One region of the Chitinolyticbacter meiyuanensis genome, then DNA from elsewhere that is predicted to be linked to it. Evidence: riboswitches for the same ligand, from Rfam matches in the RefSeq annotation. Region 1 holds a riboswitch; the other holds the start of a gene.
What was found. Region 1 has a riboswitch for thiamine pyrophosphate ahead of thiC (phosphomethylpyrimidine synthase ThiC). Riboswitches for the same ligand answer to the same signal wherever they lie in the genome.

Region 1 (5,329 bases):
AATTACAGATAATTCGTTCACAAGAGCGATATTGAGATCTCGCTGGGTGTTTTCGATTACCTTTGCTGCTTCTGCCACTTTGAGGCTACTGGCGGGAAACGTACCGGCCGTAATAATCGACTGATACAAGCGGTCGACCAGTTGCGCGATCTCTGGCGTGGAGCCACTGGTGATTTTCCTAATTTTGGTCAAAGAATTGATCTTATCGCCGGGATTCACACGCTCGGGACTGTACCCGCAAAAGAAATCCTGGTTGAATTTCAACCCAGACAATTTCTCAAGGATGGGAACACAAACCTCTTCAGTGCAGCCAGGATACACCGTAGATTCGTAAATCACTAAGGAGCCCTCTTTCAGGACTCGACCAACCATCTCGCTAGCCTTGATCAACGGCGTCAAATCCGGGCGGTTCACGCCATCGATTGGGGTAGGAACTGTAACAATGAAAATCCTGCAATCGTTGAGGTCGGCAACATTACTACTGTATTCTAATTGCGTTGCGTATTTTAAATCGCTCTCCGTCACTTCCAGCGTGCTATCCGTGCCAGCCGCCAGCTCAGCAACTCTTGCTTCATTTATATCAAAACCTACAACAGGTCTTATTTTACCGAATTCAACTGCGAGAGGCAGCCCTACATACCCCAGGCCCACCACGGCTATTTTTTTGTCTAAAATACTCATAAACTCACCGTCAATCAAAAATCCAATAGGGATTTCGCAGCATTTTTAGCAGCTGATTTAATAGGAGCACGAAATCAGTCTTAACGCAAAAAACAAATCACTCAACGATACACAACCCACATGCTCATACGCCCTCGTTGTTACTCTTTCTTCCGTGCATACTGAACCATTTCGCAGACGAGCATATAGAGCATTGCGAGCAATAATCCACAAACCATGCCGAACAGAATATTTTTTACCCTCTTTGGTCCGGATTTTTCGTCAGGTATTTCAGCCCAACTGATTTTCAGCTCGTCTCGCTCTTGCGCTTTTACCAATTCAATCCGACGATCAAGGCGATCAATCAACGCACTCCAATACGCGCTTTCCTGCATGGCCGTTACGGTGGCAATCCAAGGCCCAGCAGACCCTACGGATTTTTGTTTCATACCCTCGACTACAAGTCGCTGCAGGTTAGATAGCTGATCTTGTATTTTTACGACCTGGTTTTGTGCCAGATCGGAGATTCCGGACTGCAAGGTAGCCTCAGCCTGAATTCCAGCCAAACTAATAATTCCATATTGCTCGGATGCGGAAATGGTCTTGATGACTGCTGCAAGTTGAGGGGATTCAAGTGACTTCTCGGCATTTACTTTGTTTTTTGCAGCGAGCTCGCGTCTAAGTTCGAGATTATAACGTTCCTTCGATATCTCCAATAATCTTAACGTATATACATTATCCGACAACGTCTTTCCAAAAACATTTGCGAGCCGCGCAGCAAAGGCAGGACTAACATCAGTTGCAGAAACATCAAGATAGCCATCCTTGGCATTAAGAACAACATCAATATGGCTTTTTGTGGCTCGCAGTGTCGCATTACGGCTAGCAGTTCCGTAGTGCTTCGACAAGTTCATTTTTTTTGCGACCTGCTCAACCAATACCTCGTTGTTTAGAGCCCAGTTGTATACCGGCGCATTCTTCGATGGCGCAATTTTCAGTATCGCCGTATAGCGATCTGGAAGCGTAAACATCACGCAAGCAGCCACAATACCAGCTACGATTGGCAAGGCAATTAGCGCATGCCTATATCGATTCATTAGTATGAAAATATCCCGCAACGTGATATCCGTCTCTTGGGCTTTTCCCTGCAAATTATCAGAAGACATATAACCAGTGCCAAGTAGGCAATTCGCAATTAGAATCAAGAGCGCCCCAAATGGGGCGCTTCATTTTTTTAAATCAAGAAGCTGCATTAAAACCAGAAGCCAGCAGAATCATTTTGGTGATTCAACCTCGGCAGGTTGTACTCAAACCGCTTCTCGCTGCGCCACGCGCCCTCTTCCACGCGCGTTTCGAGCACAGCACTCATGATCGGTAGATTGCCGACCACAGCAATCAGGCGGCCACCAACGGCAAGTTGGTCTTTCAGTACCTGCGGCACGGCATCGAGCGAGGCGGTGACAATAATGACGTCGTACGGCGCCTTGGCGGCGAAGCCATGGCTGCCATCGGCAAGTTCGACATGGGCGTTCTTGATGCCGGCGCGCAGCAGGTTTTGCTCAGCGGCGGCCTTGAGGGCCGGGTCAATCTCCACGCCGTGCACTTCGGCAGCGAGGCCTGCCGCCAGCGCCATCAGGTAGCCGGTGCCGGCGCCGACCACCAGTACGCGGTCAGCCGGCTTGAGGCCCACTTCCTGCAGCAGGCGGCCTTCAACCTTGGGGGCGAGCATACAGGCGCCGTTGCCGAGCGGCAGTTCGGTATCGACAAAGGCGAGGTTTTTCTTGTCGTCGGGGACGAAATCCTCGCGCTTCACATCGAGGAAACGCTGCAGCACCTGCTGGTCGAGCACGTCCCACGGGCGGATTTGCTGTTCAACGAGAAAGTAGCGCGCGCGTTCCCAATCCATCTGACATAACCCCAATAAAAACAAGCCGATAAAGGCACAGTTAAATTAAATAACTTGTCATTATCCCACAGCTTCTATACGGTGACAGCTCTGTTTTCGCTAGGGGTTCCGCTACTTACCTTCCTCGGTATGTCAGCGGATGAGAGAGTCCCTCAGCACCTGATCCGGCTCATACCGGCGTAGGGAAGCGAATCCGTCGGCACGCTCGTGGCCGGCGTGTGCCTCTCCTGCGCCTTCTCACTTTGCAGGAGGCCTATCCTTGAACAAGCCCACCGAATTTCGCGCCAGCGACGCCCATGTCGACCAAGCTGCGATCCAGCCCTTGCCCAATTCACGCAAGGTCTATGTCGAAGGCTCACGCCCCGACATCCGCGTGCCGATGCGCGAAATCACCCAGACCGATACGCCAACGAGCTTCGGCGGCGAGCAAAATCCACCGATCTATGTCTACGACTGTTCCGGCCCCTACACCGATCCGCAGGCGCACATTGATGTGCGCCGTGGCCTCGCGCCGATCCGCGCAGCCTGGATCGATGAACGGGGTGATACGGATCTGCTGACCGGCCTGACCAGCGACTATGGCCGCCTGCGCGAGGCGGACGCCAGCCTCGACCCGCTGCGCTTCGAGCTCACGCGCAAGCCGCGCCGCGGCAAGCCCGGCGCCAATGTCACGCAGATGCACTACGCGCGCTGCGGCATCATCACCCCGGAAATGGAATACATCGCCATCCGCGAGAACCTGCAACGCGAAGCGTACATGGAGTCGCTGCGCGCGCTGGGAGCCAAGGGCGAGAAGATGGCAACGATGATGCTGCGCCAGCATCTGGGCCAGTCGTTCGGTGCTGCAATCCCGCCGGTGATCACGCCCGAGTTCGTGCGCGAGGAAGTGGCACGTGGCCGCGCCATCATTCCCGCCAACATCAACCACCCGGAACTGGAGCCGATGATCATCGGCCGCAATTTCCTGGTGAAGATCAACGGCAATATCGGCAACAGCGCCGTCACCTCGTCGATCAACGAGGAAGTGGACAAGATGACTTGGGGAATCCGCTGGGGTGCCGACACCATCATGGATCTGTCCACCGGTAAGAACATCCACGAAACCCGCGAGTGGATCCTGCGCAATTCGCCCGTGCCGATCGGCACCGTGCCGATCTACCAGGCGCTGGAGAAGGTCGATGGCAAGGCCGAGGACCTGACCTGGGCGCTGTTCCGCGACACGCTGATCGAGCAGGCCGAGCAAGGCGTGGATTACTTCACCATCCACGCCGGCGTGCTGCTCCGATACGTGCCGCTCACCGCCAACCGGATGACCGGCATCGTCTCGCGCGGCGGCTCCATCATGGCCAAGTGGTGCCTCGCGCACCATCAGGAGAACTTCCTCTACACGCATTTCGAGGAAATCTGCGACATCATGAAGGCTTACGACGTCAGCTTCTCGCTCGGCGATGGCCTGCGCCCCGGCTCGGTGTGGGATGCGAACGACGACGCGCAGTTGGGCGAACTGAAAACACTGGGCGAGCTGACGCAGATCGCATGGCAACACGACGTGCAGACCATGATCGAAGGCCCCGGCCATGTGCCGATGCAGCTGATCAAGGAGAACATGGACCTGCAGCTGGAATGGTGCGACGAAGCGCCGTTCTACACCCTCGGCCCACTGACCACCGACATCGCCCCCGGCTACGACCACATCACCTCGGCCATCGGCGCGGCGCAGATCGGCTGGTATGGCACCGCCATGCTTTGTTACGTCACCCCCAAGGAGCACCTGGGGCTGCCAAACAAGGATGACGTCAAGGAAGGCATCATCACCTACAAGCTCGCCGCCCACGCGGCCGATCTGGCCAAGGGCCACCCCGGCGCGCAGATCCGCGACAACGCGCTCTCGAAGGCGCGCTTCGAGTTCCGCTGGGAAGACCAGTTCAACCTGGGCCTCGACCCGGACCGTGCCCGTGAATTCCATGACGAGACGCTGCCACAGCAGGGTGCCAAGGTGGCGCACTTCTGCTCGATGTGCGGCCCGCACTTCTGTTCGATGAAGATCACCCAGGACGTGCGAGATTTTGCCGAGAAGCAGGGCATCGCCGAGGCCGAAGCGCTGCGGAAGGGCATGGAAGTGAAATCGATCGAGTTCGTGAAGCAGGGCGCCCAGGTCTATCACAAGGCCTGATCGCCGCCGTCGATGCGGCGGGCTAGCGTTTGCCGCGCCGATGGCATTTCAAGAACATGCTCGATTCAACTGCGAAGGGCCAGCCTGACCGCCCTGCCCGCGACATACCGCTCAGCACCGCCGTTGGAGCAAGGCTGCTCCGGTACTCCAGCAGATGCAGGCGCTGGGTACAGGAATCCGTCAGCCCCCGCCATGTCGCTGTTTTGGACCGGTGATCGGATCGGACCCGGTCCAGCGCGACAAGTGGCTGGCAAAAGCCGAACTTTTGGGCCATGCCGAAGCCTGACCCAAGTCGGCGGTCCTCGGGCGGGTGGCTGGCGGAAATCGACGGACGTTCAAGAACTTGCAGCAATCGCTGTCTATGCTGCGAGTTCTGACGCCTGTGTGGACGAGCGCAAGGACAGGACCGCGATGCAAGACTACAGCCCCATCTCGTGCGAGCTGCACGACTACCTGGAAATCGCCTGCACCTATCGCTACCCCTTGCTGGTGGAGCGTCACGGCGCGCCCGATTGCGAAGGCGTGGCCATCGATGTGTTCGGCGCCCGCGGCAGCGAATTCCTGCGCCTCTCCACCCGCGACGGCGTGCT
Region 2 (5,329 bases), 1.3 Mb from region 1:
AAGCGGCTCAACGGCCTGATGCTGGACATGGCGGCCTGACCACGTCGCAGGTAAAGCAGAAAGCCGCCCTCGGGCGGCTTTCTGCTGTCTACTCACTCAATGTTGGCGAGTCACCCGATCGAGCTGCTGCATCGATCCATCCAGCGTCGCCACCGCCTGGGCAATCTGGTCGCTGGCATCGCGGGCGGCGGCCAGATCCTGCCGCAGCCGCTCGATGTCATTCGCCAAGCCGGCGCAATGCCGGGCCTGTTCCGCCTCGTTGTGCGCCACCTCGCCGGTACGCGCCGTCAGCGTGCTGGCTGCGGTGATGATGGCAGCTAGCCTGGCATCGGCTTCGGCCACGCTCTCCTTGCTCTGCTGCAGCCACCCCGCACCACTACGCATCGCCTCGACCGCATCGCGCGTGCCGGCAACGATGCTGCCGATCTTGCCCTCGATCTCGCGGGTAGCACCGCCGGTACGCTCGGCCAGCTTGCGCACCTCGTCCGCCACCACCGCGAAGCCGCGGCCGGCCTCGCCGGCACGCGCCGCCTCGATCGCGGCATTGAGCGCCAACAGGTTGGTCTGCCCGGCAATATCGCGGATCACCTGCACGATGTGGCCGATCTCGTCGTTACGCTGGCCCAGTGCCTCGATGCGCTCGGCCGAATGCGCGACCACCCGCGTCGCGTCGTCGAGGTGATCGCGCGTGCCACGCATGGCTGCGCCCCCATCATCGGCCAGCCGCCCGGCCTCGCCCGCCGTTGCCGCGGCCTCGCCGGTAAGGCTGGCGTTGCCCCGGCTCATGCCTGCCACACCTTGCACCACGTCAGCCATGCGCTCGACCTGCGAGGCCTGGTGGTGGATGGTGGCGTTCACCGCACGGGCACTACCGGCAATCTGTGCCGACTGCGCCGATGCCGTGCCGACCGCCGCGGTGATCTGCGCCAGCAGCGCCTGCATCGCCACACGATGTTGTTCGGCCTCACCGCGCGCCCGCTCGGTCCGCGCGAGGCTCGCCTGCTTGCCACTTTCGAACATCCAGCCCAGCGCGAACATCACCAGCGTCAACCCGATCAGCGAGCGGGTGACAAGGCCGACATGGTGCTCCGGCCCGAGCGGGCTGCGTGGCAGCACCCAGCCCTGCGCATGGGCCATGGCAAACAGCACGATGGCGACGAGGCTCAGCACGCTCCAGCACACGCCGTCGCGCTTGCCGCCGATGAAGGTGGCCGCCACCGGCAGCAGCAAAAACCACGGCGCCGACGACGACTCGATGCCGCCGTTGACGAGGCACATCCACACCACCATGCCGTAGAAGCTGGCGATCAGGCATTCGCGCGCCAGCGCCAGCACGCCGGTCAGCCGCAACAGCAGCGCCGACAGCAGCATGGCGCCACCCGCCGCCAGGATGCCCCAGCCCATCGCAGCGTGGCCCAGCTTGAAGTAGTTGACCGAGAACACCGGCACCAGCAATGCCGCCAGCAGCGCCGCGCCCACCACGTTGCGGGCACGGCTGTACGCCAGCGCCTCGGCCCGCACGCCATCGGGAATGAACCATTCGATCAGACCGCGCCAGATATCGCCCATATTGCCGCCCCCGTTTCGCCGAGTTTAGTCCGGCATGACGGCGGGCTGAATCAGGGTTGCACACGATGCAGGCGTTTTGATGCGAGTTTGATCCAACCGCTTGTCCGCTTCCGCGTGCGGGCGGACAATCGCAGCCTGACTCGGGGTGCCCCGCCATTCATCCAGGCGCGGGCTGAGATACACCCGCATCACCTGATCCGGATCATGCCGGCGTAGGGAAGTCCAGAGGGCTTGCCTGTGCCAAGGAGCCCTTCATGACCACGCCGCAAACACTGCCGCTCGCCATCGTCGCCGACGAACTGGAGCGGCTGCGTACCGAACACCCGCTCACCCATGTGCTTACCAACGAGGTGGTGCAGGAAATCACCGCCAACGTGCTGCTGGCCGTTGGCGCCGCGCCCGCGATGATCGTCGCACGCGAGGAGGCGGCCGCCTTCGCCGCGCTGTCCGGCGCCGTGCTGGTCAACGTCGGCACGCTCTACCCCGAACGGCTCGCCGCGATGCGCGATGCAGTGACTGCCGCCAACGCCGCCGGCGTGCCCTGGACGCTGGACCCGGTCGCCGTCGGCGTGCTCGACTACCGCACCGACGCCTGCCGTGAGCTGATCACGCTGCGGCCCACGGCCATCCGCGGCAATGCCTCCGAAATCCTGGCGCTGGCGGGCTTTGGCGCCTCGGGCCGCGGCGTGGACAGCACCACCGGCTCACAGACTGCGCTGGCCGCCGCCGAGCAACTGGCGCGCGATACCGGCGCCATCGTCGCCGTCACCGGCGAAACCGACTACATCACCGATGGCGAGCAGAGCTGGGCCACGCCATGGGGCCACCCCATCATGACGCGTGTGGTCGGCACCGGCTGCGCGCTTTCCGCGCTCGTCGCCGCCTTCACCGCGCACGCACCCGAGCGGCTGAACGCGGTGGCCGCCGCCTGCGCGGTGGCCGGTATCTGCGGCGAACGTGCCGAATCGGCGTGCGACGGCCCGGGTTCGTTCAAGATGGCCTTCCTCGATGCGCTCTATCAGATCAGCCCCAAACAGCTGCGGGAGTGGCAACCATGAGGCTGGACCTGTCGCTGTACCTGGTGCTCGATCCGGACCTGTGTGGTGGGCCGGAGGGCATGATCCACACCGCCCGCATTGCCGCCGAGTGCGGCGCCACCGTGGTGCAACTGCGCGCGCCCAAGTGGAAGAAGCGGCTGTGGCTGGAAACCGCCACCGTGCTCAAGGCCGTGCTCGACCCGCTGGGCGTGCCGCTGATCATCAACGATCACGTCGATGTCGCGCTGGCCGTCGATGCCGCCGGCGTCCATGTCGGCCAGGCCGATTTGCCCATCGCCGCGGTACGGCGCCTCGTCGGGCCGAACAAGATCGTCGGGCTGTCGGCATCCAATGCCGCCCAGCTCGCCGACGCACCGACCGCACTGGCCGATTATCTCGGCGTCGGCCCGGTCTACCCCACCGGCACCAAGCTCGACGCCTCGCCGGTGATTGGGCTGCCGCATTTCGCCGAGCTGATGGCAGCCAGACCGCTGCCGGTGGTTGCCATTGGTGGCATCAAGCAAGGCGGCGCGGCACCCATCATTGCGGCTGGTGCCGACGGCGTGGCTGTCGTTTCAGCCATCTGCGGCCAAGCCGACATCGCCGCAGCCACCACCACGCTGCTGCAGGAAATCGAAGGAGCCCGCGCATGATCGCCCACGCCCTCACCATTGCCGGTTCGGATTCGGGCGGCGGCGCCGGCATCCAGGCGGACCTGAAGACCTTTTCCGCGCTCCGCGCCTACGGCATGAGCGTGCTGACCGCGCTGACCGCGCAGAACACCCAGGGCGTGACTGCCGTGCACCCGGTGCCACCGGATTTCGTCGCAGCGCAGCTCGATGCGGTGTTTGCCGACATCCGCGTCGATGCGGTCAAGCTCGGCATGCTGGCCAATGCAGAGATCGTGCACGCCGTGGCCGACGGCCTCGTCCGCCATCGCCCGACCCACGTGGTGCTGGATACCGTGATGATCGCCAAGGGCGGCCATCCGCTGCTGGCACCGGAAGCCGTCTCTGCGATCCGCGAGCGGCTGTTGCCGCTGGCCTCGCTGATCACGCCCAACCTGCCCGAAGCCGCCGCCCTGCTCGGCTGCGACATCGCCAGCAATGAGGCCGAGATGCGCGAACAGGGCCATGCCTTGCTGGCCGCTGGCGCACAGGCAGTGCTGATGAAAGGGGGGCACCTGGGCGGCGAGGAAAGCCCCGACTGGCTGGTGACGCCAGCCGGCGAAACACGCTACGCCAAGGTGCGGGTCGCCACCCGCCACACCCACGGCACCGGCTGCACGCTATCGGCTGCGCTTGCCGCACTGCGGCCGCGCCACGCCGATTGGCCCGCCACGGTGGCCGCAGCGCGCGACTACCTGCAGGCAGCGCTCGGTGCGGCGGACCGGCTCGACGTCGGCCACGGCATCGGCCCGGTCCACCACTTTCACGCCTGGTGGTGATTCAGGCCGGCACTGCCCGCCGCTGACGCGCTGGCGCGAAATCGAGCTCGGCCGCCAAGGCGGTACCAAACCCCGCGTCCAGCGCCATCGCCTGTTCGAGCACGGCCAGCACCACCTCGCGCTCGGCGACGCGGCGCAAGCCGGCGGCCATGTTGCGTAACAAGCGTTGCTGACCCGGCGCATCCATCCCGGCCAGCACCTGCCGGCCCGGCAATGCCGCTGCCGGCGACAGCGCAACGATGCCCGGCACGGTGCTCGCGGCATCGAGCAAGGCGGGCGGGCCGGCATGCGCGGGCAGGTCGTCGAGCTCGATCACGCCCAGATCCTGCCATTGCGCCTGCGGCTCAGGCTGGGCCGCACCGGCCGCAGCCTGCAAACGCCAGCGCGGCGTGTGTCCAAGCGCGATCCGCCGGCCAAAGTGCCACGCCTGCATGCCGGCGGCCTCGGTCCAATGCGCAGTCTGGCAGGCGGCAAGCCGCAACCAGACCGGATGACTGCGGCCCGCCGCGTCGACGAGGCCATACGGCCGTGCCGCGTACACGGTGAGCTGGCTGTAGCAACCCGGCAGGCCCGGCGCTGCCAGCAGCGGCAGCAGGCTGGGGAGCACATCCGGTTGTCGCGCAGCCAGCGCCCAGCTGCTGCCAGCCAGGTGGCCCGACCAGCCAGCCGGCCAGCGCACGGGCGCCGGCAGATCCAGCCCGTCGAGTTGCCAGGGGCCATCCTCGGTATGGAAATGCAGCACGAACATGAACGGGGTACGCCCGATCACCGGCGATCCACCCACTTCGCCGAACTGCAGGTGGACCGCGGTCTGCCAGCCGCGGCCCTGGAACAGCCGGGCAACGCACGGCGGCTTCGGCGTGGCACTGACAATGAAGCGCCCCCAGGCCGCATGGCGGGGGGCAACGGGAGGGTGCTCGAACTGATGGGGATCGTGGCGGCGCATGCTCGCTCCGGGCATCAGCAAGGCGGCCCGTGGCCGCCTTGCTCAGACGAGGATGGATCAGACCCGCGCGCGGCAGGCCCGGTCCACTACGGTCAGCCGGCCTTGACGGTCAGCGCGCTCTTCACGTCCTTCACGCCTTCGACGCCAGCAGCGATTTCGATGGCGCGCACACCGGCATCGGGCGTATCGACGTTACCGGACAGCAGCACCACGCCGTTTTCGGTCGTAACCTTCACGTCCAGCGCCGACACCTGCTTGTCGGAAGCCAGCGCAGCCTTCACCTTGGTGGTGATGGTCGCGTCGTCGATATAGGCCGCGACCGATTCGGTC

Region 2: another riboswitch for thiamine pyrophosphate. It lies ahead of thiM (hydroxyethylthiazole kinase); the one in region 1 lies ahead of thiC (phosphomethylpyrimidine synthase ThiC).

What each region holds. Positions count from the first base shown of each region.
Region 1 is NZ_CP041335.1:4,280,736-4,286,064, forward strand. Features, by position in the region: gene FLM21_RS20485 (nucleotide sugar dehydrogenase) at 1-681, opposite strand, end outside; gene FLM21_RS20490 (GumC domain-containing protein) at 822-1,826, opposite strand; gene FLM21_RS20495 (protein-L-isoaspartate O-methyltransferase family protein) at 1,913-2,566, opposite strand; TPP riboswitch at 2,658-2,769, shown strand; gene thiC (phosphomethylpyrimidine synthase ThiC) at 2,880-4,739, shown strand; gene FLM21_RS20505 (Rho-binding antiterminator) at 5,151-5,329, shown strand, end outside.
Region 2 is NZ_CP041335.1:1,215,980-1,221,308, reverse strand. Features, by position in the region: gene htpG (molecular chaperone HtpG) at 1-39, shown strand, start outside; gene FLM21_RS21495 (methyl-accepting chemotaxis protein) at 97-1,569, opposite strand; TPP riboswitch at 1,701-1,805, shown strand; gene thiM (hydroxyethylthiazole kinase) at 1,824-2,627, shown strand; gene thiE (thiamine phosphate synthase) at 2,624-3,259, shown strand; gene thiD (bifunctional hydroxymethylpyrimidine kinase/phosphomethylpyrimidine kinase) at 3,256-4,053, shown strand; gene FLM21_RS05930 (hypothetical protein) at 4,055-4,999, opposite strand; gene FLM21_RS05925 (BON domain-containing protein) at 5,092-5,329, opposite strand, start outside.